DNA from 3 places in the Streptomyces sp. NBC_00690 genome. Region 2 is predicted to be linked to each of the others. Evidence: riboswitches for the same ligand, from Rfam matches in the RefSeq annotation. Region 2 holds a riboswitch; each other region holds the start of a gene.
The links. A riboswitch is a leader RNA that binds a small molecule or an ion and turns the genes downstream of it on or off. The one in region 2 is predicted to bind cobalamin.
Positions count from the first base shown of each region.

Region 1 (9,529 bases), 6.1 Mb from region 2:
CGACGACGAGCAGCAGGCTGGCCGTGTGATCCAGTTCGCTTCAGTGACGCTTGAGGACGCGCGCCGCATCCTGACGGCGGGCGAGGCCAGGGCCACGGAAATCGGTGTGCCGTGCAACATTGCGGTCGTCGATGCCGGAGCACACCTGGTAGCGCACATCCGGATGGACGGTTCCCAGCTGGGGAGCATCACGCACGCCATCGACAAGGCTTTCACCAGCTGCGCCTACCGTAGAACCACCGAAGCCCTGGGCCGCGACGGACAGCCCGCGGGGCCGCTCCACGGCGTGGCCAATACGCATCAAGGGCGGGTGGTCATCTTCGCCGGCGGCATCCCTCTGGTCCACGAAGGCCAGGTAGTGGGAGCGATCGGTGTCAGCGGCGGCACGATCGAGGAGGACCGTACGGTTGCCGAGGCGGCGGTCGCCGCGTTCTGAACCCGGCCCACCCCTTGCCTTCCGGCGCTCGGGGCCGTACCCGGCAGGGGCCTTACCCGGCAACGGAGGGCTGTCCCAACAACCGTACCCCCGCTCCAGGCTTGCCCGCCGCTGTGGACGGTCAGTCGTCGGTGTGCTGGGTGCCGTGGGCTGTGCGGTCGAGGAGCCCGCAGTCTCCGCACTTGGCGCCCGCAGGGGCCCGGTAGTAGAGACAGCAACTGCGGCGCCGGAACGTCAGCTCAGGGCCGGTGATCCGGCCGGTCCCGGCGAGACGTCGAGTGCGCAGCAGCTCGTCGATCAGGACAGTGAGCCGTTCCCGTGCACCGGGGCGAGCGACGAGGATCGCGCGGCCCGCCTCGACCAGGGCGGACGCCGAGTTGCCGTCGAGGAGCCGAGGCGCCACTTTCACCCGCAGCCCGGCCCGCAGCACATCCAACTGACCGGTCATCACGGCCCCGTACAACTCGTCCGCCAGTCGGGGGACCCGCTCCGCGTACTGTCCGGTGGCGTCCGGCAGCCGTAGGGCCGGGCCCTCGTCGGCGCGCTGGAGCCCCGATAGATCGGGGACTATCCCGTGCAGGACCGTGCACGCCAACACCGGGGACCAGAGCCGGGCCGCGTGCCCGAGCTGAGCGATCGACGCGCCGAGCCGCAGCTCGGGGCTGCGGTGCCGGGCCGCCGTCGCGGCGACCAGGTCCGGGAACCCGCGAGCATACGATTCGGTGACGGGGTGCCAGCCGACGTCCGGGCCACCCAGCCGTACCGCGAAGAAGCCGCCGAGCCCCGCGATGTCGCGCAGCGCGGCCCTGACCTCCGTGGCCGGGGCGGCGCGCGGGATCGTCTGTCGCACCTGATGGTTGCGGGGGCCCGTCATATCCGGTCCGGGAACTGTTCCGCACCCGTCAGCAGGGTGATGTGCGGGGTCCCGGTACGAGGGTGCGCGGTGACCTCGGCGTCGACCCGGTACACATCCGCGAGCAGCCCGGTCGTCAGCACCTCCGCGGGGGAGCCGAGAGCGACCACCCGGCCGGCCTCCATAACACAGACACGGTCGCAGAACGCAGCGGCGAGGTTCAGGTCGTGCAGGGCGACGAGGGCCGTGACGCCCAGTTCGCGCAGCAGCCGCAGTACATCCAGCTGATGGCGCAGATCCAGATGGTTCGTTGGTTCGTCCAGCACCATCGTCCCGGTGTGCTGGGCGAGGGCGCGGGCGATCAACACCCGTTGCTTCTCCCCTCCGGAGAGCCGGTCGAACGGCACCGGAGCCAGCGGTGCCACATCGAGGCGTTCCAGCGCGTCCGCGACGATCGCCCGGTCGTCGGCGTCATCACCCGCGAATGCCCGCTTGTGCGGAGTCCGGCCCATCGCGACCACGTCGTACACGGACAGCTCGAAGTCCCCGGCGCTCTCCTGGAGGACGGCGGCGAGTCGCCGCGCCAACCGCTTGCCGGGCAGCGCCCACACATCGTCGCCGTCCAGGAGGATCCGGCCCGAGGTGGGACGCAGTGTCCGGTACACCGTGCGCAACAGGGTCGACTTGCCCGCACCGTTGGGACCCGCGAGCCCGACCACCTCCCCAGGTGCCACGCACAGCGAGACTCCGTCCACCAGTGCCCGGCCGCCCATGACCACCGAGACCTCCTGGAGGTCGAGCAGGCCGGGCCCCGGGCCCTGGCCGTCCGTCAGCGGTGCCGTCATGAGGTCCTCCGTCGCATCAGCCAGAGGAAGAACGGTCCGCCGACGAGCGCGGTGAGGATGCCGACGGGTATCTCCTCCGGACTCATCAGGGTCCGGGCGGCCAGATCCGCCATGATGAGGAACGCCGCGCCCAACAGCGCCGCTGCGGGCAACGCACGGCGGTGGTCGGCGCCCACCAGCAGCCGCACCACGTGCGGCATGATCAGCCCGACGAAACCGATCTGCCCGCTGACCGCCACGATGGTGCCGATCATCAGAGCCACCAGGGTGAACAGGGCGGCACGGAACCGGTGCACATCCAGCCCGAGCGCGGTCGCCGCCTCCTCACCGGCCAGCAGCAGGTTCAGCGGACGGGTCACCCCGAGCAACACTGCCGTACCGGCGAGGACCACCACGGCCGGTAGCCACACCATCGACCAGGTGGTGCCCGCAAGTCCGCCGAGCATCCACCGCAGAGCCGACTGGGACTTGTGCGGGTCATTGGAGGTCACGATCAGGAAACTCGCCAGCGCGGAGAGCACCTCCGCCGTGGCGACCCCCGCCAGCACCAGCCGGATCGTGGTCATCCGACCACCCGACCTGGCCAGGAAGTACACCGCGACCAGCGCCGCGAGCGCCCCGGCGAACGCCGCAACCGGCAGGGTCACGAGCCCGAACACGGTGATGTTGAAGACCAGTACCGACACCGCGCCGACCGACGCACCCGAGGACACCCCGAGCAGCATCGGATCGGCCAACGGATTGCGGACCAGCGCCTGGAGAGCCATGCCGGAGACGGCGAGACCCGCGCCGACCACCCCGGCCAGCAGGACCCGGGGCAGCCGCACATCCAGCACGATCGTCTCGCGGACCGGGGTCCAGGTGACCTCGGCGAGCCCAGGATGCACCTGGTGCAGGACGATCGACCAGACCTGCCCGGTTGGGACGCTGATGGACCCGACGGCGATCCCCGCGGTCGCGGCGAGGAGCACCAGCACCGCCAGCACGGCCAGCACCAGCCCGTACGGCGGTCGGCCCCGGCCGCCTACCGCGGCGGTCGGCCCGGGAGCCTTGGTGGCGGTGTCCGAGACAACGTCACCCAAGGCCCGGGGCGCGCCCGTCACCGGAAACGGTCCGGGTGCAGCTGACGGGCCAACGACTCCACACCCGCCGGTACTCGCACCCCGAGCACGGTCGAGGACAACGGGAGCACCGCGAACCGCTTGTTCTTGATGGCGGGCACGTCCTGGAGCGCCGGGTGCGACAACAGGAACTTCTTCTTGGCCGCGAGGGGTTGGTCCCCGTAGTCATAGATCACGACGACCTCGGGGGCCCGTTCGGCGACCTGCTCGAACGAGACATCACCGAACTGCTTGTCCAGATCGGCGAAGATGTTCGTCCCGCCCGCCTCTTTGATCATCTCGTTGCCGACGCCCGCGCCGCCCGCGGTGAACGCCGTCTTGTCCCCGCTGTCGTACACGAACACCTTGAGCGCATCGACGCCGCCGAGTTTCTTGTCGACCGCACCGAGCGCCGCCTCGGCCTTCTTCACCTCGCGTTCCGCACGCTCCGGAACCCCGAATATCTTCCCGATGCCGCGTAGTTCCTCGCCGATCATCGCCATCGTCACCGGTCCCGTCGGGCACTCCTCCACATTCAGATAGGAGTCGATGCCCGCTTTGGCGAGAGCGGCCCGGCTGCGGCCCTCCTTCTCGTCGAAGGTGCTCGCGAACCCGGCGTAGGCGAAGTCCGGTTCGGCGTTGAGCAGCACCTCGAAGGACGGGTACTCCTTCGAGAGCACTTTGATCCCCCCGTAGGCGTCCTGGTACTCGGGGAGGATCTTGTCGTCGAGATAGGCGGTGCCCGCCATCGACTTCTCCAGACCGAGCGCGAGCAGCACTTCGGTGGCGTGCTGGTTCAGCGTCACCGCGCGCCGCGGCGGACGCTCGTACGTCGTCTTCACCCCGCAGTTGGTCACGGTGACGGGGAAGCCCTCAGGCGAGGATCCCGAGGCGGCGGGATCGTCCCGGTCGGTCGATGTGCCACCACCACAGCCCGCCACCAGGAAAGCGGCAGCGGCCAGCAGGGACAGGGAGCGTTTCGCCATGATGTGGTCGGTCCTCTCACCGCGGACGCCCGTGCGCCGCGGTCGGTTGGAAGGGTTCAGCGAGGGTCGCCGGACGACGCGTCACGGACCCGCCGTGGCGGGGTGAAGGCGTACAGGCCGAGGATCTCCGGCAGCGGGGCCTCTCCGGGGCCGCCCGCGCGTACCCAGTCGACGATGTCGTCGGTTGCGGCGGGGTCGTTGACGAGGCCGAGCCAGACAGGTCGGGCACCGGCGGCGCGTCCCGCAGCCGAGGGCTGGACGACGACCACATTCGCCTGGTCGCAGACGTCCAGACACTCGGAGATCCGTACCGGTAGGTCCCGGCTCAGCGCGGCGACCTGCGCTGCGTGATCGATACCGGTCACTTTCGCGCTGCCGCAGCAGCAGTCCCGGCACACGACGACCCGGCACGGCACCGGAGCCCCGGAACGTTGCCCTTCGGGCATCCCGACTCACCCTCCCCTCTGGGGAGATCCGCCCCAGCTCTGTCGAGGAGGCGACCGCGTGAGTCTCCTGGCTCTCGGGTCAAGGCTCGCCCCAGCCTTCCCACCCGCGTAGGGGCAGTGGTCTGTTTGGGGTTCGCTCGCCGATCACAGTGGCGGGACCGCACCGGATTCACACCGGTTTCCTCGATCCGCCGTCGCCTTTCGGCGTCATCATGACAGACCGCGCGGCCGGATCGTATGTCTGGGCCGCAGTTGAAGCGCAGGTCACACGGCGAAGACCGGGTCGAATGGTGCAATCCACCAACCCGAAGGTGGCCGGGGCGGCTGTCGGCCTTCCCGGTCAGAGCGGCGCGCGGATACCGGAACGCATCTGCGCGATGGCACCATCCCGCGCTTCCAGGCCGGGCGAGAGCTCTGCTGTGGGCCAACGCCATTCGCCGGGGAAGGGGTCCGCCGGAGCTCTGGGTCGGACCGCCATGGTTGCCCGGTGGGCTGGTGGTGATCAGCTCCGGGCCGCCACGGCTGCCCCGGCGGTGGCCAGGATGCGATGCAGGACGGGGACCGGGATCGCCGGATTGGTGACCGCCGCGCATGCCGTGTCGCGGTCGTGCAGCAGCCCGGCGAGGACGCGGGCCGTCACCCGAGGCCCGTCCGTGCTGGGCTCTTCCGCCAGGAGCACCTACCCGTCGAGGGAGAGCGCCACGAACCAGGGGTCGCCGGTCAGCCCCGGCACACCGCCCCCGGTGTAGCGCGTGGTCCACGAGGAGTCGTTGCCGCCGATCCGATGTCCGAGGACTGCCACCAGGAACTCGCCGTCAGCATCTGCAAGGCGGCGCCACCACGTGGTGTCGAGCGCTTTCCCGACCGCACCGTCCGGCGCCGCGATCCCTCGCGCGATCCGCCAGCCGGCCTCCGGCGGCAAAAGATTGCCCGGGCGGACGTCCTCGACGACCGTGAGCCCGGTGCCTGCGTGACTCATCGACGCCCGCCGAACTCCCAGGCGTGGACCTCAATGTCCGCGTACCGGTCCGCAGTCAGGGTGGCGCGTGCCGTATCCGGATCTGGGGCGCTGAGCAGCACCGCCGTACCCAGCCAGGTGTCGCCGTCGTCGGACAGCAGCGGCCCGTACGCGATCAGCTCGTCCTGTTCGGTCGGCAGGGCGAGGTCTGCGGCCAGGCCCTCGCCGAGGCCCAGCACCAGGTACCGATTGCCACCGCTTTGGCCACCGGGAAAATCCCACATGGTGCGCCCCAGCACATTGCGCCACCGGCGCAGTAGCACGTCCCGGTACACACCGGCCTGGTAGTTGGGTTCGTCGAAGGCGAACGCACGGGCAGCCGCGGGATCGGGCAGATCGACGATGTGCACGCTTCCCGTGGGCGTTTCATCATCATCGGCGAAGGTCGGACCGCGAGCGATCAGATCCTTTGCGTACCGGTCCATGTAGGACCAGTGCTCCTCCAGCAATTCCTCGCGTAGCGCCAGGGAGTTCAGCCGGTCTCGGTGGTAGCAGAAGTACTCCATGACCACAGACCCTTCCTCACCAAGGGCGCTATCTCAACCCGCTTGGCCGCCGAAGAGCTCGCGTTCCAGAAGGCGCAGCTTCCGTCAAGCGGTGTAGCCACCTGGGCTGCCCGGTCTCAGGCAATTGGCCTGCGCTGCCCTGTAGTCGAGCGATGAGGACCCCGTCCGGCCGGGCTTGGTGCCGGGCGATGGCCGGAAGCCGCCGCGGTCTCCTGCCGTGCACAGGCGGGGGAGGGAGCTCGTCTGCCGTCGGCCGCGATCCTCACCCGGGGACCGGAAGTGCTGTTGGGGCGCCTTCACTTGGAGCCCAGGACCGTCTGGGGGTGGGGCGGAGGGGTCGGACAGTGGGTTACACGAGAAAGGTGAACGGGTGTACGAATCCAGCCGTTTCCAAGATCAGGCTGCCAATGGGCCATCAGAGGCGGAAAACTTGAGCCGCAGCGCGGGTTCCCCGTGGGCCTGGAACAGACGAAATGCCCCTGCACGTGCACGTCAATGTCCTTAAAGAGATCAGGAGTCTCCGGATGGCCCCCTTGCGCGTTGCCCGGCCTGTAACCCTTGCCGCCACGGCAGCGGCAACCGCCCTGCTCCTCCTGGGTTCGGCGCCCGTGGCAGTGGCCGAACGCTCCGGACCGGAGCTGAACTCACGGCTGCTCCCGATCCCGCCGGGAGGGCTCCACAGTTTCGTCAAGGGGCTGAACAGCAGCGGCACGGTCGTCGGCGAGTACTACGTGGAGGGCTCCGACGGGCCACTCGGGATCCGGTGGAACGCCAACAGCCCCGGCTACACCCGACTAGCGCCACTGCCCGGGGAGCGGTTCAGCCGCGCGATCGCGCTCAGCGACCGTGGATGGGCGGTCGGCACGTCCTACAACAGCCTGCCCAACACCAACCCCGTCCGCTGGACACCGGGCGCCACTCCGACGCGGTTGACGCTTCCCGCTGGGACTCAAGGCGGTAACGCGTCGGCCGTCAACAACTCCGGTGTCGTCGTCGGCTACGCGTCCGAGGAGAGCAACCGCTCCCACCCCCTGCGCTGGCAGTCTGACGGCAGCAGGATCGACCTGCCCGTGCTGCCCGGCGACAACAGCGGCACCGCCACGTCGATCAACAATGCGGGCACGGCGGTCGGGTGGACCGAGAAGCGCGACGGCACCGGTGGCCCCGCGCACCCGGTGCGCTGGAACGCGGCGGGTGTCGTGAGCGCGCTGCCCCTCCCCGCGGGGTTCGCCGGGGCCCGGACGAGCCAGATCACCGACAACGGCGTGGTCTTCGGTCATGGGCGGCTTGCCGGGAGCACGGAGTACGACCGGGTCCTGGTGTGGGCGGCCAACGGCACCGTCCGCGACGCCGGGCGTGGGCGGGGGTACGACGTCAACCGGGCGGGTACCGCCGTGGGGGCTTCGTTGGAGGACAACCCGAACGGTGACACGGCCCGCTGGAATGCGAACGGCACCCGGACCGTGCTCGCCAATCCGGCGGAAGCGGCCGGGGAGGTGCTGGCGATCAACAACCGGGGGGCGGCCGTTGGATACGCGTGGCCGCCCGCTGGTAACCCCGCATTGGACAAGGCCCTGTTGTGGAAGCCCAACGGCACGGTCGTTCCGCTGCCGTCGACACCTCTCGGCCCCTACGCCGCGGCGTTCGCGATCAATGACGCCGGAGTGATCGCCGGATTCGCCGTCGGCACCGACGGCGCCGGCAACGCGACGACCTGGCGTGCGACCGTCTGGAAGCGCTGAGGGCCGCCGCCTCCTCGACGGGAGCTCCGGTATGGGGGCGGCCAAGGAATGCAGCTCGCGGTCCCCGGCGCGTCAGGCGCCGGGGATGGGCTGGCGCCGCCGCCCGTCCGCCATCGTTGTGGGCAGCGCTGGTGCAGCAGTACCGCTCGGGCAGGGCCGGAGTCCCGATGTCCTTTGGGAGGTCGATGTCGAACCCGAAGGACCCGGCTGGGGGCGCACGCGGGCAGGCTCATGACCTGGGGCAACGCCACCTCGCCTGGAGCGCCAGGACCGTCAGCCAGTTTCAGGAATCCACCGGTCTGCGCTCACATGGCCTGGCGGCCGGCGGCATCTCCGCCCGGGTCGTCGGCGAGAACGATGGAGATCGCGATCCGCTTGCCCACCGGCTCCCGGTGAATCGCGAAGCTCTGGCTGACCGCCACCACGATCTCCAGGCCGTGCTGACCGACCCGTGTCGGGTCTGCGGGCAGGAGCAGCGGCAGCGTCGTACTGCTGTCCCAGACGCTCACCTGGACTGCGCCGTCCTTGATCTGCAGTGTCAGCAGACACGGCCCGGGCGCGAACTTGCGCGCATTGGTCACCAGCTCGCTGACCGCGAGCTTCACCGTGTCCATCGCCCGTCTCGACACCGGCAGCCCGTGCACGGCTTGGACCGAAGTGAGGAACTCGCGGACCAGGTCGCGAGCCCCACCGATCTCCCCACTGTCCTCGAACACGGCCGAGACAGTTATCGGACGGTCCACGAGCAACTCGTGCCCCTCGTCCTGAGCAAGCAGGTCCATACATCCGCCCATTTGTTCACCAGCATTGACGTGACGCACCCCGGATACCCCCGAAATGACAGTCCACTCCTGCACCCCTCCCAGCAGGCCCGTCGCGTCACAACATCACCGCGAGCTTCACAGGGCGACGGTAGGTCGGAAGGCACAGCTCCCCCTCGGCCTCGTCCAGAGCAGCCGGCACTCCCGCTGTCCGGGAAACGATCAGCCCACGGGGTGATGATCGCTAGGAGTGGACGTCGGGGGTGCTCCCACGGAGCCGGGTCGGCTCTGGGGGAGCGAGGGGACTCCTTGACGCGAGCAGCTCAAGGAGTCCCGCAAAGATCCGGGCAGGCTCGGCTACCGGAGTCCGGCCCGGGTGGCTCCCGGCGGCGACGGTCCCCGTTGGGGGATCCCGTTGCCGTTCACCCGCTCTCGCCGCAGGACGTGCGGGCGATGAGTTGTGGTTCGAATCGGAGCTGTACCGGGTGGGTGGGATTCTCGACGATCAGATCGGCCGCGCTCTGCCCCATCCGGTACGAGGGTTGTGCAACCACCGTGATCCCGAGGGCCGGTGCCCAGGAGAAGTCGTCCATCGTCAAGAATCCGATGTCGTCCGGGATCACGAGCCCCCGGGCGGTCAGTGCCGAGTGAACGGCGACCGTACGAAGGCCCGTGAGGCAGACGATCGCGTCCAGCGGGGGCCGGCGGGACAACAGCGCGTCCACTGCCTCGCCGGATTCCGCGTTGACCGAGACCGCCGCGACGGCGTCGTCGGGCAGCGGCAGCCCCGCCTCGGCGAGCCCTTGCCGTAGCCCCTCGGTCCGTCCGAGCTGTGA
Region 1 covers NZ_CP109009.1:7,272,658-7,282,186, forward strand. Annotated here, with positions in the region: gene OID54_RS31690 (GlcG/HbpS family heme-binding protein) at 26-436, shown strand; gene OID54_RS31695 ((2Fe-2S)-binding protein) at 558-1,310, opposite strand; gene OID54_RS31700 (ABC transporter ATP-binding protein) at 1,307-2,134, opposite strand; gene OID54_RS31705 (FecCD family ABC transporter permease) at 2,131-3,216, opposite strand; gene OID54_RS31710 (ABC transporter substrate-binding protein) at 3,234-4,220, opposite strand; gene OID54_RS31715 (hypothetical protein) at 4,277-4,666, opposite strand; cobalamin riboswitch at 4,707-4,909, opposite strand; gene OID54_RS31720 (hypothetical protein) at 5,169-5,306, opposite strand; gene OID54_RS31725 (hypothetical protein) at 5,346-5,645, opposite strand; gene OID54_RS31730 (YciI family protein) at 5,642-6,190, opposite strand; gene OID54_RS31735 (hypothetical protein) at 6,715-7,932, shown strand; gene OID54_RS31740 (ATP-binding protein) at 8,238-8,714, opposite strand; gene OID54_RS31745 (LacI family DNA-binding transcriptional regulator) at 9,116-9,529, opposite strand, start outside.
Region 1: it holds a riboswitch for cobalamin, as region 2 does, so the genes downstream of both, OID54_RS31715 (hypothetical protein) here and OID54_RS05265 (hypothetical protein) in region 2, are expected to answer to the same signal.

Region 2 (9,529 bases):
TCTCGACCGTGGCCACCGCGGTCTTCAACGCCATCTTCTTTTCCGGCGTGAAGCCCGTCGAGTACGGCGCCCACTCCTTCTACATCGAGCGGTACCCGGAGGGGCGCGAGGCAACGGTGGCCTGGGGCAGCCTCGACCTGAAGTTCGCCAACGACTCCGGCAACTCCATCTACATCATGGCCGAGTCCACCGACACCTCGGTGACCGTCACCTTCCTCGGCACCAAGAAGTACGACTCGGTGGAAGCGAGCAAGGGGCCCCGGAAGAACGTGCAGGAGCCCGGCACTCGTCCCGGAGCCAAGAAGGACTGCCAGCCGCAGACGCCGCTGGAGGGCTTCGATGTCACGGTCGAGCGCATCTTCCGCAACAACGGCGAAGAAGTGAAGCGGGAGCCCTTCCACACCCGCTACACCCCTCGCGACAAGGTCACCTGCGAGACCTGAGCAGCAGCCCCGACTCCCTCGTCCTTACGTCCGTGACCCGATAGGCCCTTGCCTGCCGGGTCACGGACGTTCTCGCCCCAGCCGTCGATCGGCGGTCCGTCCGTTGCCGGATCTCAGCCGCGTACATCCCATCGGACCGCCGACACATGGAAGGCGTCAGCCCTCCGGGGTTTTCAGTTGATGAAGGCGCTCATGCGTCCCAGGGCCGCAAGGGCGAGCAGGCTCGGCGGGACGCACCACCACATCGTCACCAGCTGTGCGCGGGCCAGGGCGCTCGTCAACCAATCCGTCCCGAGGGCGAGATGGAACGCGATGATCAGCGGAATGCCGACCGAGGGACCCTCGGCCGACGCGGTGAAGGCCGGATACATCAGATACACCGTCAAGAGGTTGGCGAGGACGAGCAGCACTGCGCTGCCCACCGTCGCGGGCGACCCACACCGCCAACGGCCGTCCGCGTCCGTACCCGCCCCTTCTCGCCCGTCCACCCGTCGCCTCCCCGAACCGTCTTCCGCCGTGGACCCCACCCGTGGTGCCGCTCGATCGAGCTGAGCACGGCCCGACCGTCCCCACCGGCCGGGCCACCCCGACACCAGCACAGACGCATCCCACGCAGGAACCGCTCCGCCCCCGGGGGTGCCTCATCGGCGCGTGGCCGCGGAGCCGGTGTTCCGTCCAGGGTCCGTCGGCGGGCCCGTCACCGCATGAGTACGCAAGGACGTTCGACCTGAGTACGTCGCCCGATGTCCAGCAGGCGGGGCCGCTGTCGAATGGGGACCATGGTTCCCAACGCCCCGCGACACCCCCGCGTCGAACACGTCACCACGGCCGGCACCGCCCTGGCCTCGGCACTCTTGCCGCTGCTGGTCGGCGTTCTGTTGGCGAAGGTGGTCGCGGGTGACCCCATGACCTCGGTGAACGCGTTGGTGACCAGCGGCAGTCAGCGGGTGCGCCACTCCCCCGCTGCATGGCGGGGTTGCGGCAGAAGAGCGCTGCGACGGTGCAAGTCTCCGCTGCACACACCGGGCAACCGCTGACGATCCGGCGCTTCCTCGTCCGAGTACCGGAGGGCTACCGCACGACGGAACCACCGTGGTTGCCCCTTCGGTGGGCCGACCACGGATTCTCGCCTGTCCGTCACTGAGCCGGTGGCCTCATCGCAGACGGTCGCGAACCTCCGCACGGTCGATGTGCAGCGCCGCCACCAACTCCGCAGCGGGATCGGGGGGTTCGCAGGACAGGATCGCCAGCAGCAGATGTTCCGCCTCGATACGACGGCTACCGGCCTTCCTCGCCTCGATGACCGTGCGTTTGACGACCGTACGCGCACCAGAGGTGAACGGAGTGCGCTTGCGCGAGGCCGGGATCGCAACCCTTTCGACGTCTCGGGCGTCGATGCCGACCACGGCGAGCGCGGCCAGGTCCAGGGCTCCCAGGGTCGCACGAGCGGTTGCCAGGTCGACCCCGACCGCTCGGGCCGCGCCTTCGGCGGGCAGGACCCCGAGGAAGAGGTGCTCGGTGCCGAGTCGGCGATCGCCGCGCATCCGAGCTTCCTCATGCGCGGCGCTGACGGCGGCCCGGGCCTCCTGAGAGAACTGTTCGAACATCGGCTCACCTTCCGTACTTGGAGTGAACGGACTGGCGGGACACGCCCAGGGCGTCCCCGATCTGTTCCCAGGACCATCCCTGCTGTCTTGCGCGCGTCACTGCCGCGGCCTCGACCTGCTCGGCCAGGCGGTGCAGCGCGCCCACGGCACGCAGTCCGACTGCGGGGTCGTGTGATCCCAGGGTGTGTGCGAGCTCCTCTTGTTCCACAGCCGTCAGTCTGGATTGACAGCCCTACCTTGTCAATCCAGACTGACAGATCTCTCGATACGGGGCGTCCACGCGGTTCGAGACGCGCGTACCCTTATGGGGTCGGACCGTGGAGCGCCTTACTCTCCGACCTTCAACTTGCCCTGGACAGTGCCCGGTTGGCCATCCAGTTAGTCAGCGGACGATCGTCGAGCGCGGACACCCAGTGGTCCACCATCGCGAGGCTCTCACGGTCAGGGAGGGGGCCGACCCCCAGGACTCTCAACCCGGCACGTACGGCCGATCTGATCCCGCACAGGGAGTCCTCCACCGCCAGCGAGTCGGAGGGCTCGGCCTGGCAAGCCGCGACGGCGTTGAGGTAGACATCGGGGAACGGCTTGGGTCGCAGACGCTCCTCGGGTACGACCACGTGTGAGAAGTGGCGCAGCAGACCGGCCGCCTCCAAGCCGTCCTGCACCACATCGCGGGGGCAGTTGCTGGCAACAGCGAGCGGTGCGAACTCGGCTGCGCGGGCAACCAGTTCCGCGGCCCCCGGAGTGGTGGCGGGAGCCTCGGCGACCAGCGCCCGAAAGGTGTCGAGGAGCTGCTCCGTCACCTCCTCGGTGAGGTCGGGGCGGTGGATCTCGGCAGCCATGAGCTGGCCGCATTCGACGTAGTGGACACCCTTGGTCAGCTCGGCGAACTCATCGCTGACAACGATGTCAAACTGTTGGAGGACTTGATCCCGCGCCAGTTGCCAGTGGCGCTCACTGTCCATGAGCGTGCCGTCGCAGTCGAACACGATGGCCGCGGGTGTCCACGGAAAGATTTCCGACATGCATTTTCCTCTTCCTTGCGGGGGCAGGCACGACAATTCCAGAAGTGAAACGTCGCCCGGGGGTCTGCAAGCAGACAGAAGAATGCTTGAGTCGCAGGATGCGTAACGCATGACCCTGGCGCCGAGATGCTCCGCTTGGGTAGGCATCTGACTCAATGAGAGCGGCGCGGGTGGTGAGTACAGCTAACTTCCAGTCAAGTTAATTGCATTGGCGGGCAGCGTCAATATCGCCAGGGTTAACCGTATTAGATGCTCTATGTGCGGCTGGGCAGAATCTCAGCGACACCAACCGCATCGAGGCGTGCGGGAACGAGTCCCTTGAGCTGCCCCCGACCACGGGAGAACACGTCGCCACTCCACCGGGCGACCGTGCAGGGAATGACTGCCACCCACGTTGACTCCGCCATCGGGGAGTGGCGATTCAGGAGAACCACGAGCCGGATATTGTGCTGCCATGGCGTCGGGTATATCGAGACACGTTCCCCAAGGCGACGAGTTGCTGCTCCTCATGCGCTGCACGGGCTACCGCTTCAATCGCAACGGCATCGCGACCGGATCTGCTCTGCCCCCGAGCGAGGACGATCGGGCACAGGCGCATCAATTCGGCTGGACCATCGCAGCGAAGGAGGAGTGGACGGCCGGTGCAATCGTTGATCGCGCGGTTCGGGCAGCACAGGTGCTGCATCCCGACGCAGTGCTCTCGGCCTTCGTCGCCGGTATCGGTGGAAGTTCACCGCGCGGCAGACAGATCCTGATCTCGTACGCGTGGGCTCGCCATCTCGCCGGGGCACCGATCGAGAAGGGCACCGTCCCCGACTGCGGACTCGACGAGATCGAGCAGATCGATGTCACCGAGACACTGGTGCGCATCGCCTGCGGATGGTCCTGGAACGAAGTCCCGGTGCACTTCCTCCCCGATCTGGAGGCCGCAGCGACCCATGGGCTGCCTGAGGCGACCGACAGGGACGTCGACGTGTTGCGCGCGCTGCTCGCGCTCGTGGCGGAACAGCCGCAGGGCACGACGCCGGGGCAGTTGGAGAAGGCCGTCGCCAGGGCCGGTCTGCTGGTGCGCACGGACAAGTACCGGCGCTACGGCGTGCTGATCGGGTTGGCAGAACTCGGGGTGCTGACCAACCCGCTGCTCCCGCCCTCCTTCGACCGGTTCGTGTCGCGAGCCGAGGTGCATGACGCCCATCGCCGGCTGCGCGGTGCTCCGCGCTCGGACATCACTCTTCCGCTCGCCGCCTGGCGTGGCGGTCTCGATCTCGCGCGTGCGGCCTGGTTGACCGATGCCTGCCGCTGACCGCCACGGCACCCGGGCTGCCGATGACCGACGGACCGCATCGGTCACGCACGGGCCATGCCTGTCTCCCAACGGTCCGGAACCCGAAGGCTGACATCACCGCGGAGCGTCCGGGTCCGCCGCCCCCTGTCTCTCATAAGTAGGCGGAGGGCCGGGCGAGCGGGCGCCGCTCGCCCGGCCGGGATCAGACTCCCCAGCGCAGGGCGATGGTGTCCCCGATGTTGACCGCCTTGCCCCGGGTGGCAGAGGCGAAGGCGGAGCCATCGACGCTGACCTTCCAGGTGTTGGATCCGCTGTTGGACTTGCCGTTGATCTCGGTGATGGTGCCGGAGCCCGACGCCGGTGTCACGGAGGTCACGCAACCGGCCGGCGTGGCGGCCGAGGCCGCCGCGTTCAGCACGTCTGAGAGCGTGCTCGTACCTGCGGTGGGGGTGAAGGCGACCGAACAGACCTTGAGACCGCCTGCGCCGTCGTCCACGCTGAGGGCGAGTTCGGTGGCGGTGCCGGGGGTGAAGGCGCTCTCGGCGACCCACTTCGGCGCGCCGGGAGTGACGGGGGTGGGCGGAGCGGTGGTGAAGCCGCCGCCCGCGACGGCCCGGAGTGCGTCGATGGAGGCGTAGGCGGAGGGCGCGGTGTCGCTGGGCTTGTACTTGAAACCGCCGGCCGGGTTGTACTGCTGGGCGATGAGGAAGTCGATGGGGGTCTTGCCCATGGAGGTGAGGAAGTCGCCCGTCTGGGCGTTGATGCCACAGGCGTTGAGTCCGGCGACCGCCCATCCGTTGGAGTTGGTGTTGATCCCGTACATCGCGTTGAACGCGCCGGTCGCGGGGACCAGTTTGTTCTTGAGGAAGGTTCTGGCCTGGACGATGTCGGTGTCCGTGTTCGGGACTCCGGACGCACACAGGGCCGCCATCGAGGCGCCGGTCATATCGACATCACTGGCGGCGCTGAGACGGGTGGGGTTGCCCTCGGCCTTCTGGTAGTCCCAACCGCCGTCGTTGTGTTGGTTGGCCCGGATGCGGGTGGTCACCTTGTCCAGGAGTGCTTGGGGCACGCGCTGAGTACCCGTCTGGGTCTTTGCACCGGCGAGCGCGAGCGCGGCGAAGACGGTGCCGTTGTAGTTGGCCGAGGGTCCGAAGTAGCCGGCTTCGGCGGTTTGCCAGTAGCCGTAGACATCGGCGATCAGATTGCGGGAGGCGGACACCCGGGCGGGGTCGATGCCCGCCGCGTAGGCGTTCAGCGTGCCCCGCTCGTAGTCGGTGACGACGGGTGAGGCCGCGGGCCAACCAGCGGTCGCCAGCAGGTTCCGATAGACGGTTCGGGCGTTCTTCGTCACATCGCCACCGGGTGTCACGTCCACGACCGCCGTACCGGCCGCGGCGAAGGCGCTGAACGCCCACTCGTTGGAGAGCCCGGAGCCCGCGTACGAACCGTCCGCCGCCTGGAGGGACTTGAGGTAGGCGACGCCGTTGGTCTTGGAGGTGGCGATCTGGGCCGGTGTGGAGGTCGCTGCCGCAAGCGGCACGGTCAGGGCGATGAGCCCGATGGCTACGGGCACCGCCAAGGCGAGGCGGCGGGAGGTCGAGGGACGGTGCATGGCCTGCTCCTGTGGTGACAGGGACGCCGACGCCGGGCGCGCAGGGCCGCGGGAAAACTGGTGCGGCCGGGGCGAGTTCGGGCCGTCGTCCAATCGCGTGGTACGGCTTCGAGCGCTGCTGCACCGCATGGGCATTCGGGCTCGGAACGGTCCTTGCCGTCCCACACCGCTGCGCGTCAGCTCCGGATTCACACCGGATTCCCCCATGTGGCAGCCCTGGACGCTACCCGAGCGGTGGCGAGTGCACCAGATCGGCCACGACGGTGGCCGGGAATCACCCGGTGGCGATTCAGGTCACCTTGACGCTGTCTTTATCTGCATGTTCCAATCCGCCTGATACGCACTGCACTTCAGGGAAAGCCGGTCGAAATCCGGCACTGACCCGCAACCGTAGGCCCGGCCGGAGCCGGGCGAGTCGGAATGCCTGGAGCAACAGTTTTTCAGCGAGAAGCGCCGTCGCGGACTACGGCGTGGTCGACAGGCGCTTCCCACCTGCGATGACTTCGGGGAGCGGCCCCTCAACCACGGCCGTCGCACGGCTGATGTGAGGAGCCGTGGTGGGCAGAGTCGGACGGAGAAGGCGGACAGCGCTGGTGGCGCTGCTGTCGGCGGTGTTTCTTCTCGGCGGCACCGGTGTCGCCTTCGTCAACGCCCCCGCGGTCGCGGCAGACCCAATGGCGCAGTGCACCGCGAGTGCCGGTGCCGTGGTCGCCGTGGACTTCGGGCCCTTCGGCGGGGCGGTGGAACGGGGCTGCGATGCCACTCCCACCACCGGCTACGAACTGCTGCACGAGGCCGGTTTCAGTACGGCCGGAACCGGCCACGATGGTCCGGCGTTCATCTGTCGCATCGGCCATGGATCGTTCAACTCCGGTACGCAGTACCCGACTCCGGACGTGGAGGACTGCGTCCTCACGCCACAAGCGACCGCGTACTGGTCCTACTGGGTCGCCGCAGCGGGTGACGACGACTGGTCGTACAGCCAGTACGGCGCGATGGACCGCAGGCCCCGGCCGGGGGACGTGGACGCCTGGGTCTTCGGCGGCACCGACATCGGTGGCAGCACGGGACGACCGACGTTCACCCCTGACGAAGTGAGAGCAGGAGGCGGCACTCCCGGGCCCGATCCCGAAGTACCCAACGTGCCACCGGCCGAGGTGAAGATAGCCAAGGCCGCCGCATGGGTGCGGGGGAAGCTGACGGACGGCGAGCGAGTGGTGGATGACGGCTCCGAAACGCCCAACCACTTCCTCACCACCGAGGCCGCCTTCGCCCTCGCCGCTGCGGACGGCAAGAGTGCAACCCTGGACAGGACGATCGCCTTCCTGGGCTCGGCCACCGATGCCTACGCCTATGCGGCGGGTCGGAACGAGCCGCCGGACGCAACGGCAGCTGCTCGCCTTGCCCTCGTCGCAGCGGTGGCGGAGGCGGACCCCCATGACTTCGGCGGACACGATCTGCTCGCCGATCTGGTGGACAACGTCTGTGTGAGCGGCCCGGAGTCCGGTACCCACACACCTGGCTGCACCGCCAAGGGCGACTTCCGCAACGCGGCGTACACCGATGGACAGGCACTCGGGGTGCTGGCGCTCTTGCGCGGCGGCGTCCGGCCCCCGGTGGACACGGTGACCAGGCTGGCTCGGCTCCAATGTCGGAACGGCAGTGTCAGCAGCGTCCTGATCGGCCCCGGTGAGAACTGTGACGGCGACCCCGCCACCACGGGTCTCGCCGTCCTCGCCCTCCACAAGGCGGGCGATCAGCGCACGGCAGTGACCAAGGCCCGCGACTACCTGCGCAGGGCTCAGTTCTCCAACGGCGCCTTCCCCGGCTACACGGGCGCCACCACGGGCAGTGTGATCGCCACGGCGTACGCGTCCCAGGCGCTGCGTGCCCTCGGCGACCGGGTGCGTGCGGACGCCGCGGTCTCCTGGCTGTCCCGGCAGCAACTCCCAGACGGGGGCTTCGGTTTCGAGGAGGGCGCCACCGACTCGGTGGTGTACGCGACCGCGATCGCCACCCTCGCGGGCAAGGACACGAGCCTCGCGGACCTCACCACGAAGAAGCCCGAACCCACCACACCACCCACGCCCACTCCTACAGCACCGGTGCCCACTCCCCCGGGCTCCGGAAGCGGGGACGGCCCGAACCTGAAGAGAGGCGTCGCCTATCTCACCAGCGCGACGAACCTCCGGCAGGGCCGGTACTACGGCATCGGCGGCGGATCGACCCGAGCGGACTTCGGCCTCACCATCGACGGGGCCTACGCACTCGCCGCGACCGGCCTGAACAACGGCAAGCTGCGGGGGATCGTGGACTTCCTCGACCTCGGCGGCAAGGACGGCGAAGGCCGCACCGTGCACGACTGGACCAGGATCGGCACCAAGTACGCCGGGGGCGGATCCATCGGCAAGACCGCCGTGCTCGCCCAGGCAGTCGGGCGCGATCCGCGAGACTTCGGCGGCCAGGACCTGATCGCGGGTCTCGCGAAAGCCGTGTGCCCGGCGCCGAGCACCGCCCCGGACCGCGGCTGCGCCGCCAAGGGCGCCTACACCTACGCCCCGTCCGTGTTCGCCCACTCCTTGGCGGTCATCGCACAGATCCGGGCCGGAGAGAAGGAAGCCGCGGCCGAGCCGGTGACCTATCTCAAGGGCCTTCAGCACCCGTCCGGCGCCTTTCCCAGTCTGGTCCCCGCGACCGGTGACTCCGATGTCGATTCCACGGCCATCGCCGCCATGGCCCTGGCGCTCGTCAGCGACGCCCCGGCGGACGCGAGCGTCGGCAAGGCACTCGCCTGGATCGCAACGAGGCAACTCGGTGACGGAGGCTTCCCCGGCGCCGCGGGGAACTCGGTGAACTCGGCGGCACTGGCCGTCCAGGGGCTGTCGCTGGACTCGTCGAAGTACGGTCGGCAGATCGCCAAGGCCCGGAAGTTCCTGGCGGCCCAACAGAACGCCGATGGCGGGTTCGATGTCGCGAAGGATGGCCAGCGCGGCTCCGACCTACGGGCCTCGACCCAAGCGGTCGGAGGCACCACCGGCATCTCCTTCGGCGTGCTCATCCGTGATCTGACCGGTACGAGCCCGCAGCCCAGCGGGCCGCCCGCGCCGTCTCCCGGCCCCTCCGTACCGCAGATCGTCACACCTGGCGACATCGGCGGGACCGGCAGCGGCGGTGGCGGTGGCTCCGTCACGGGTGGTTCGGCCGGCCCGGGTGGAGATCTGGCCGCCACCGGCTTCCCGGCCTCCGTGCTTGGGACCGCAGCCGCCGCACTCGCCGTCGCCGGGCTCTCACTGTTCATCGTGTTCCGCAGCCGCCGCGGCACTTGGCCGGGGAGGCGGTCATGACAGGACGCATGGCCCGTGCGACGCGTGCGGTGACCGCGCTGGCGACGGCATTCATCGTCCTCGGTGCGACACCGGGATCCGCGTCAGCCGCACCCCAGCCGATGGGAGCGTGCACCACATCCTCCGGTGTGGTCCTCGCCGTGGACTTCAGCAAGTGGGGCGGCCCGATCTACCGTTCGTGCGGCAGCACACCCACGACCGGGTACGAAC
Region 2 covers NZ_CP109009.1:1,193,707-1,203,235, forward strand. Annotated here, with positions in the region: gene OID54_RS05230 (VanW family protein) at 1-443, shown strand, start outside; gene OID54_RS05235 (hypothetical protein) at 617-931, opposite strand; gene OID54_RS05240 (hypothetical protein) at 1,223-1,480, shown strand; gene OID54_RS05245 (Clp protease N-terminal domain-containing protein) at 1,598-2,050, opposite strand; gene OID54_RS05250 (helix-turn-helix domain-containing protein) at 2,055-2,258, opposite strand; gene OID54_RS05255 (HAD family hydrolase) at 2,392-3,075, opposite strand; gene OID54_RS05260 (hypothetical protein) at 3,530-4,378, shown strand; gene OID54_RS05265 (hypothetical protein) at 4,563-5,975, opposite strand; cobalamin riboswitch at 6,090-6,220, opposite strand; gene OID54_RS05270 (prenyltransferase/squalene oxidase repeat-containing protein) at 6,533-9,319, shown strand; gene OID54_RS05275 (hypothetical protein) at 9,316-9,529, shown strand, end outside.

Region 3 (9,529 bases), 1.0 Mb from region 2:
CCGGCGCGATGAAGCCCAAGGCCGCGGTCGCCATGTCCGCGGTGCTCAACCTCGTCGGCGCGTTTCTTTCGGTGGAGGTCGCCAAAACGATCTCCAGCGGCATCGTCAACGAGTCAGGCATCACCCCCGAAGTGATCTTCGCGGCGCTCGTCGGCGCCATCCTCTGGAATCTGTTGACCTGGCTCATCGGTCTGCCGTCCAGCTCCTCGCACGCCCTCATGGGCGGTCTGATCGGTGCGACCATCGCGTCGGTCGGTGTCAGCGGAGTCAACGGCGGCACCGTGGTCACCAAGGTGCTCATCCCTGCGATCGCAGCCCCGCTGGTCGCCGGTTTCGCCGCCTACCTCGCGTCCCGGCTGACGTACCGCCTCGGCCGGAACACCGACCCGAAGTCCACCGCCAAGGGCTACCGCGCCGGCCAGATAGCCTCGGCCGGCCTCGTGTCCCTGGCCCACGGCACCAATGACGCCCAGAAGACCATGGGTGTCATCACCCTCGCGCTCGTCGCCGGTGGAGTGCTCGTCCCCGGCTCCAACCCCCCCATGTGGGTCATCGCCTCCGCGGGCATCGCCATCGCCCTCGGCACCTACCTCGGTGGCTGGCGCATCATCCGCACCATGGGCAAGGGCCTGACCGACCTCCAGCCGCAGCAGGGCTTCGCCGCCCAGACCAGTGCGGCCAGCGTCATCCTCGCCTCGTCGAACCTCGGCTTCTCCCTCTCCACCACCCACTCGTGCTCCGGCGCGGTGATGGGTGCCGGTCTGGGCCGCAAGGGCGGGGTGGTCCGCTGGTCGACCGCCACCCGGATGTTCGTGGCCTGGGGTCTGACCCTGCCGGCCGCCGGTCTGGTGGCCGCCGGTTCCGAGTACGTGACCAAGCAGGGCGACTGGGGCGTGGCGGTGGTCGCCACCTTCCTGGTCGCCTCGTCCGCCGCCATCTGGTTCATCTCCCGCCGCCAGGTCGTCGACCACACCAACGTCAACGACACGTCCGAGGAAGGCGAGCCCGCGGGCGTGGTCACCACGGCCATCGCGGCCGTCACCCCGCCGCCTGCCGGCACGGCGATGAACAACTCCCTGGACGACCTCAAGACGACCATCCCGGCCCGCAATGCCGCGACCCCCGAAGCCGGCCCCGCCAGCCCGGCCGCGGTGTAAGGACTGAAGACCATGAAAATCGACTGGGTAGCCCTCGGCTCCGTCTTCGGCGTGAGTCTCGTCGCCACCATTGCGCTGGTGGGCCTGTTCACCCTGGGCATCATCGGTCTGAGCAAGCAGGGGGCTGCGACCGCCTCCGGCACCGGCTCGGTTGCCCTTCCCCGGATAGGCGCCTACACCTGCTTCGCCCTCTGCACCGCGGCCATCAGCTACGGGATCTATCTGATCGTCACCTGAGGCCGCACCTCACCGCACAGCAGTCGTTTCACAGCCGGGCCGTCGATCTCTCGGGATCTGCGGTCCGGCTTCTGCGTGCCCTGAGGGTCCCTCGGGAAGCAGGGGCGATGTGTGGCTCGGCACACTGCACCGTCGCAGGTCAACGGCAGGTTGACGGCTGTTCTCGGGGCGTGGTGGACTGCCGGGGCCAACAACGACAGCAGCAGAGGAAGCCGGTGCGAATCCGGCGCGGTCCCGCCACTGTGACCGGGGAGATCCTCCCCGGGAGCCAGGAACTCTCGCGTCGATCACGTCGAACCAGGGCGCGGACACCCTGAGTGAGGACATATCGCCATGCCCGGCTACGGTCCAGCCCCTGCCCTGATCGACGGCACCCACTTGCTGCGCGGTGCACCCCCGGCGACCGCGGCCCGGCAGGGAGCACGGATGTCCCATGGGCCGGCACCAAGGGCCCTCCGAGGCGGAACACCGGTCTGAACCCATGCGTACCGATCGTGTCTTCGCGTACGGGGCGGCTGCCGGACTCCTGGCTGATCTACTGCTCGGCGACCCGCGCCGAGGGCATCCCGTCGCCCTCTTCGGACGGGCCGCCGGCGCCGTCGAGAAGGCCCTGTGGCGTGACCACCGCGGCTGGGGAGCCCTGTACACGACGCTCTGCGTCGGTGGGGCCACCGCGACCGCCGCCCTGGCGTCCCATGCCACCCGTCGCAGTCCGCTGCTCCGCATCGCACTGACCGCGACCGCCACCTGGACCGTGGTCGGAGGGACATCACTGGGCCGGGAAGCGCGTGCCGTCGGTGCCGCGCTCGCGGCCGGTGACATCGAGCGGGCCCGGGCCCGGCTGCCACATCTGTGCGGACGTGACCCCCAGTACCTGGACGAGCAGCAGATCGCCCGGGCGGTCGTCGAGTCCGTCGCCGAGAACACCTCGGACGCGGTCGTGGGGGCCCTGGTGTGGGGCGCGGTCGCGGGCGTGCCCGGACTGGTCGCGTTCCGCGCGGTGAACACCCTGGACGCGATGGTGGGGCACCGGTCGCCCCGGCACCGACGGTTCGGCTGGGCCTCGGCCCGGCTCGACGATGTCGCCGGCTGGCCCGGAGCACGGCTGACGGCCGCTCTCGCCGCTGTCACGGGCGAGAGCGCCCCCCGGGCGCTCGCGGCCTGGCGGGCCGACGCCCATCGGCACCCCAGCCCCAACGCGGGACCCGTAGAAGCCGCGTTCGCCGGTGCGCTGGGAGTACAACTCGGCGGAACGCTCTCCTACGCCGGACGGATCGAGCACCGACCGGTCCTGCACTCGGCGGGCCGGCAGGTGGAGTTGGCCGACATCGAGCGTGCGGTACGGCTGTCACGACGGGTCGGAGTGTTGGCGCTCGGTGTGGGCGTGATGGCGCACTCGCTGTTCCAACGGGCGGCGACACCGCGGCGCGGGCGACGAGAAGACGGGGAGACCTGATGACGAGCCGAGGGCGCGGCGGTGGCCTGCTGATCGCCGGCACCACGTCGGACGCGGGCAAGAGTGTGGTCACGGCGGGCATCTGCCGCTGGCTGGTGCGGCAGGGGGTGAAGGTCGCTCCGTTCAAGGGCCAGAACATGTCCCTGAACTCCTTCGTCACCCGACAGGGCGCGGAGATCGGCCGGGCCCAAGCGATGCAGGCGCAGGCCGCCCGCGTCGAGCCCAGCGCACTGATGAACCCGGTGCTCCTCAAACCCGGCAGCGACCGGTCCAGCCAGGTCGTGCTGATGGGCAGACCGGTCGGTGAGATGAGCGCCCGCGGCTACCACGGCGGCCGACAGCAGACCCTGCTGGCCACCGTCGTGGAGTGCCTGGAGGAGTTGCGGGCCACCCATGACGCCGTGATCTGCGAGGGGGCGGGAAGCCCCGCGGAGATCAACCTACGGCGGACCGACATCGTCAATATGGGTGTCGCCCGGGCGGCTGGGCTGCCGGTGCTGGTCGTGGGCGACATCGACCGCGGCGGGGTGTTCGCCTCCTTCTTCGGGACGACGGCGCTGCTCGCGGCCGAGGACCAACGGTTGGTGGCGGGCTACCTCATCAACAAGTTCCGCGGTGACGTCTCCCTGCTGGAGCCGGGCCTCGACATGCTCCATGACCTGACCGGACGGCGGACGTTCGGGGTCCTCCCGTACGCCCACGGGCTCGGGATCGACGAGGAGGACGGTCTGCGGGTGTCCCTGCGCGGTGCCGTGCGCGAGTCGGTCACGGCGCCCCCGGTCGGCGAGGACGTGCTGCGGGTCGCGGTGTGCGCGCTGCCGTTGATGTCCAACTTCACGGACGTGGACGCGCTGGCGGCGGAGCCGGGGGTCCTCGTGCGCTTCGTGGACCGGCCCGAGGAGTTGGCGGATGCCGATCTGGTGATCGTCCCCGGCACCCGGGGCACGGTACGGGCCCTGCGCTGGCTCCAGGAACGCGGTCTGGCCGCGGAGTTGGCCAGGCGAGCGGCGGCGGGCCGACCCGTGCTGGGCATCTGCGGGGGCTTTCAACTCCTCGGCGAGCACATCCACGACGAGGTGGAGTCCAAGGCCGGGTCGGTCACCGGGCTGGGACTGCTCCCGGTCCGGGTCCGCTTCGCCGTGGAGAAGACGCTCGCCCGACCCGTCGGAAGTGCGCTCGGAGAGCAGGTGGAGGGGTACGAGATCCACCATGGGGTGGCCGAAGTCCTCGGTGGAGAGCCCTTCTTGGCGGGATGCCGCCTCGGGCAGGTGTGGGGCACCCACTGGCACGGTTCATTGGAGAGCGACGGCTTTCGCCGACAGTTCCTGCGCGAGGTCGCCCGGGCCGCGGGCCGTCGGTTCGTGCCGGCCCCTGACACCTCGTTCGCGGCGCTGCGCGAGGAGCAGTTGGACCGGCTCGGCGATCTCATCGAGGAGCATGCGGACACCGATGCGCTGCTGCGGCTCATCGAAGGGGGTTCGCCCGCGGGGCTTCCCTTCCTGCCGCCGGGAGCACCGCCACTGCCCGGAGAGGCGACGGCGGGCGGCGGGCCGCACCGACCGAAGGACGCGGCTGCCACCGAAGGAGTCGGGCCCGACCCGAAGCCCGAAGCCGGCACGGGAACCGCAACGGACATCAGGCCGAAAGACCGGACGGACACCCGGACGGACACCCGGACGGAAAGCCGAACGGAAAACGGGGCGGAAACCGAACCCGCGTCGACGCAACAGTTGCCGGGGCCATCTCCGCTCCCGCACACCCATTCGCACATCTCACAGGAGGCCGGATGAGCACGCCGTACCCGTTCACCGCCATTGTCGGGCAGGACGACCTTCGGCTCGCCCTGCTGCTGAACGCCGTATCACCGCAGGTGGGCGGTGTGCTCGTCCGCGGTGAGAAGGGCACGGCCAAGAGCACAGCGGTCCGGGCGCTGGCAGTTCTGATACCGGAGGTGTCGATCGTTCCCGGCTGCCGGTTCTCCTGCGATCCGGGCGCACCCGATCCGGCGTGCCCGGACGGGCCGCACGAGCCCGGTCTCTCCGCCGCCCGCCCCGCTCGCATGGTGGAGTTGCCGGTGGGCGCGTCCGAGGACCGGTTGGTCGGCGCCCTGGACATCGAGCGGGCGCTGGCGGACGGCGTCAAGGCGTTCGAGCCGGGACTGCTCGCTGCCGCGCACCGCGGAATCCTGTACGTCGACGAAGTGAATCTGCTCCACGACCACCTGGTGGACGTGCTGTTGGACGCCGCCGCCATGGGGGCGTCCTATGTGGAGCGGGAGGGTGTGTCCGTACGGCACGCGGCGCGGTTCCTGCTGGTGGGAACGATGAATCCGGAGGAGGGTGAGCTACGGCCGCAACTCCTCGACCGGTTCGGTCTGACGGTGGAGGTGGCTGCGTCCCGCGAGCCCGACCAGCGGGTCGAGGTGGTGCGACGGCGACTGGCGTACGACGACGACCCCGCCGCGTTCGCTCTGCGGTGGACCGCCGATGAGGACGCCCTACGGGCGAAGATCGTTGCGGCGCGGGCGCTGCTGCCGACGGTGTCGCTCGGCGATGACGCCCTGCGGCAGATCGCGGCCACCTGCGCGGCGTTCGAGGTGGACGGGATGCGCGCCGACATCGTGATGGCGCGCACCGCGACGGCACTGGCCGCCTGGGCGGGGCGTACGGACGTACTCGCCGAGGACGTCCGACAGGCCGCCCTGTTGGCGCTCCCCCACCGCCGTCGACGCAACCCCTTCGATGCGCCCGGGCTCGACGAGGACAAGCTGGACGAGACGCTGGAGGAGTTCGGCGGATCCGACACCGATCCCGACCCGGACCGCGACCCCGACTCAGACCCGGACCCGGATTCGGACCCCGGCGGTGGGCCGGGCGGCGGATCGCCCTCCCCCGACTCCCCTGACGCTCCCCACGCGCCCGATGCGCCCGCGCCACAGGACTCCCCACACACTCCGGACACCCCAGCCGCTGAAGACCCCTCCCCCCGGCAGGACTCCCCCGGTACGGGTGGAGCCGGTGAGCAGCGTGCCGTCCAGGCCACGGAGCCCTTCCGTACGAAAGCGCTGAGCGTGCCGGGCATCGGCGAGGGGGCGGCCGGCCGGCGCTCACGGGCGCGGGCCGAGCACGGCAGGACCACGGGTTCACGCCGGCCCCGGGGCGCCCTGACCCGGCTGCACCTGGCGGCGACCGTGCAGGCTGCCGCCCCCCATCAGCGGGCCAGGGGGCGCAGCGGTCCCGGGCTGGTGATCCGCAGGGACGACCTGCGGCAGGCGTCGCGTGAAGGGCGCGAGAGCAATCTGGTGCTGTTCGTGGTGGACGCGTCCGGTTCGATGGCGGCCAGGCAGCGCATGGGTGCGGTCAAGGGCGCGGTGCTCTCGCTGCTGCTCGATGCCTATCAGCGCCGGGACAAGGTGGGGCTGATCACCTTCCGCGGCCAGGACGCCGAGGTGGCCCTGCCGCCGACGTCATCGGTGGACACGGCAGCCGCCCGACTCGCCCTGTTGCCGACGGGCGGGCGCACTCCGCTGGCGGCCGGACTCCTCAAGGCCCATGACGTGCTGCGGGTGGAGCGGATGCGGGATCCCTCGCGTCGGCCCCTGCTGGTCGTGGTGACGGACGGCCGGGCGACCGGCAAGGGACCCGACCCGGTGGGCCTGGCGACCCGCGCCGCACGGCTGCACGCCAGTGAGGGCACGGCTGCGATCGTCGTGGACTGCGAGTCGGGGCCGGTCAGGCTGGGGCTCGCCGTTTCGCTGGCGACCGACCTCGCGGGTACGGCGGTGACGCTGGACGAACTGCGCGCGGACGCCATCGCCGGCCTGGTGAAGGACGCCCGGCAGCCGGGCGAGCAGACCGCCCGGCGCACGGGTGGACCGATCTCGATGGGGAGGGCCGCATAGATGCCGCAAGGACAGCCGTCCGTCGTTCCTGACGACGGACTCACCACCCGCCAGCGCCGCAACCGGCCGTTGGTCTTCGTCCACACGGGCACCGGCAAGGGCAAGTCGACGGCCGCGTTCGGGCTGGCTCTGCGGGCCTGGAACCAGGGGTGGCCGATCGGAGTGTTCCAGTTCGTCAAGTCGGCGAAGTGGAAGGTCGGCGAGGAGAACGCCCTGAAGGTGCTGGGCGCATCCGGCGAAGGCGGCCGGGTGGACTGGCACAAGATGGGCGAGGGCTGGTCCTGGGTGCAGCGCGATGCGCAGGCCACCAACGAGGAGGCGGCCCGGGAGGGCTGGGAGCAGGTCAAACGGGATCTGGCCGCGGAAACGTACCGGCTGTACGTCCTCGACGAGTTCGCCTACCCCCTGCACTGGGGGTGGGTGGACACAGCCGAGGTGATCTCGGTGCTACGGGATCGGCCCGGTAACCAGCATGTGGTGATCACCGGCCGCAACGCACCGACCGAACTGCTGGAGTTCGCCGATCTGGTGACGGAGATGACCAAGGTGAAGCACCCGATGGACGCAGGCCAGAAGGGGCAGCGGGGCATCGAGTGGTAGCACGTCTCGTCATCGCAGCCCCAGCGTCGAACAGCGGCAAGACCACCGTGGCGACGGGCCTGATGGCGGCGTTCGCCGCCACGGGCCTGGCCGTGTCCCCGCACAAGGTGGGCCCCGACTACATCGACCCCGGCTATCACGCCCTGGCCACCGGCCGCCCCGGCCGCAACCTCGACGCCTACCTCTGCGGTACGGAGTTGATGGCGCCGTTGTTCGCCCATGGCTCGGCCGGGTGCGATCTGGCGGTGGTCGAGGGGGTGATGGGGCTGTACGACGGGGCGTCGGGGGCTGGGGAACTGGCGTCCACGGCCCAGTTGGCGAAACTGCTGCGGGCGCCGGTGGTTCTGGTGGTCGACGCCTCGTCGCAGTCGCGTTCGGTGGCGGCCCTGGTGCACGGCTTCGTCTCCTTCGATCCGGAGGTGCGGATCGGGGGGATCATCCTCAACAAGGTGGGCACCGACCGGCACGAGGCCCTGTTGCGGGACGCGCTGGAGGAGTCCGGGGTGCCCGTACTGGGGGTGCTGAGGCGAGGTGAGGCGGTGGCGACTCCGTCCCGGCACCTGGGGTTGGTGCCGGTCGCCGAGCGACGGACGGAGGCCCTGACTGCGGTTGCCGCCATGGCCGAGCTGGTGCGACAGGGGTGCGATATGGACGGGTTGTTGGCCCTTGCGCGCAGTGCGCCGCCGCTGGGGGCCACGGCCTGGGCGCCGCCCGTGCTCGATCCGGCGACGGCCATCGGGCCATCGCCGGTGGTCGCGGTCGCCGGTGGCCCGGCCTTCACCTTCTCGTACGCTGAGCATGTCGAACTGCTGACGGCGGCCGGGGCACAGGTCGTCCCCTTCGATCCGCTGCGGGACGAGCGGCTGCCGGAGGGGACCGCGGGCGTGGTCATCGGGGGCGGCTTCCCCGAGGTGTTCGGTGCCGAATTGTCTGCCAACGAGACGCTGCGCAAGGACATGGCGGACTTCGCCGGCTCCGGTGGGCCGGTGGCCGCGGAGTGCGCCGGGTTGTTGTACCTGGCGCGGTCGCTCGACGGGCGGCCGATGTGCGGGGTGCTCGACGCGGATGCGCGGATGGGTGAGCGGCTGACCCTCGGGTACCGCGAGGCGGTCGCGGTGACCGACAGTTGTCTGGCGGTGGTGGGGACGCGGCTGCGGGGGCACGAGTTCCATCGGACCGTGATCGAACCGTCGGCGGGCCCGACCCCCGCGTGGGGGATGCGACTGCCCCGGCCGCGAATGGAGGGATTCGTCCAGGGCGGGGTCCACGCGAGCTATCTGCACACCCACTGGACGGCCGAGCCGGGGGTGGCCGCGCGATTCGTCGCCCGGTGCACGAGATGACGAGCCGATGGCCCGGTCCGTCGGCTTCGGCGAGGGCGAGCGGCGGTTCGAGGGGCTCACTCGGCGATTCCGGTCACCAGCCAGATGAAGCCCACCCCGGCCGTTGTGCACAGGAGCGTCGGTCCGGCCGGGTGGGTGTGGTGCGCCTCCGGCAGGATCTCGGCGGCGGCGAGGTAGAGCAGGGCACCGCCGAAGAAGCCGAGATAGCTGCCGAGGAGTTCCAAGGGCAGGGTGAACAGCAGGGTGGACGCCGCTCCGACGACCGGTGCCAGCGCATCGGCGAAGAGCATCACCATCGCCTTGGCCCGGGTGTTCCCGTACAGACTGGCGATCGTGTACGTGTTGAAGCCGTCCGCGAAGTCATGGGTGATGACGGCCAGTGCCACGGTGATCCCCATGGCGTCGCCCACCTGGAAGGCGGCGCCGATCGCGATGCCGTCCATCAGGCTGTGGCTGACCATGGCGCCGGCCGCCGTGAGCCCCACCTGTGGGACGCGTTCCTCCGCTGCGCCGTGGGCGATCTGCCGGGCGGCCAGCAGCCGTTCCACCATGTGCGCCACGAGGAAGCCCCCGACGAACAGCAGCAGCGCCTGGGGCACCCCGAAGACTTCCTCACCCGCGGCTTCCAGCGCTTCGGGCAGCAGATCGAGCCCCACCACACCGAGCATCAGTCCACCGGCCAGGCCCAGCACCAAGTGGCGCCGGTCGGTGACGCGTTGCGCCGTCCAACCGCCGAACAGCGTCATCACAAACGCGCCGAGCGCAACGAACACCGCCATGGACCTTTGCTAGCGGATCGATCGGGCGCTGTGGGGTTTCTGCTGCGGGACCCGCC
Region 3 covers NZ_CP109009.1:2,189,405-2,198,933, forward strand. Annotated here, with positions in the region: gene OID54_RS09700 (inorganic phosphate transporter) at 1-1,157, shown strand, start outside; gene OID54_RS09705 (hypothetical protein) at 1,170-1,394, shown strand; cobalamin riboswitch at 1,551-1,692, shown strand; gene OID54_RS09710 (cobalamin biosynthesis protein) at 1,876-2,850, shown strand; gene OID54_RS09715 (cobyric acid synthase) at 2,850-4,640, shown strand; gene OID54_RS09720 (putative cobaltochelatase) at 4,637-6,751, shown strand; gene cobO (cob(I)yrinic acid a,c-diamide adenosyltransferase) at 6,752-7,351, shown strand; gene OID54_RS09730 (cobyrinate a,c-diamide synthase) at 7,345-8,694, shown strand; gene OID54_RS09735 (ZIP family metal transporter) at 8,751-9,473, opposite strand.
Region 3: it holds a riboswitch for cobalamin, as region 2 does, so the genes downstream of both, OID54_RS09710 (cobalamin biosynthesis protein) here and OID54_RS05265 (hypothetical protein) in region 2, are expected to answer to the same signal.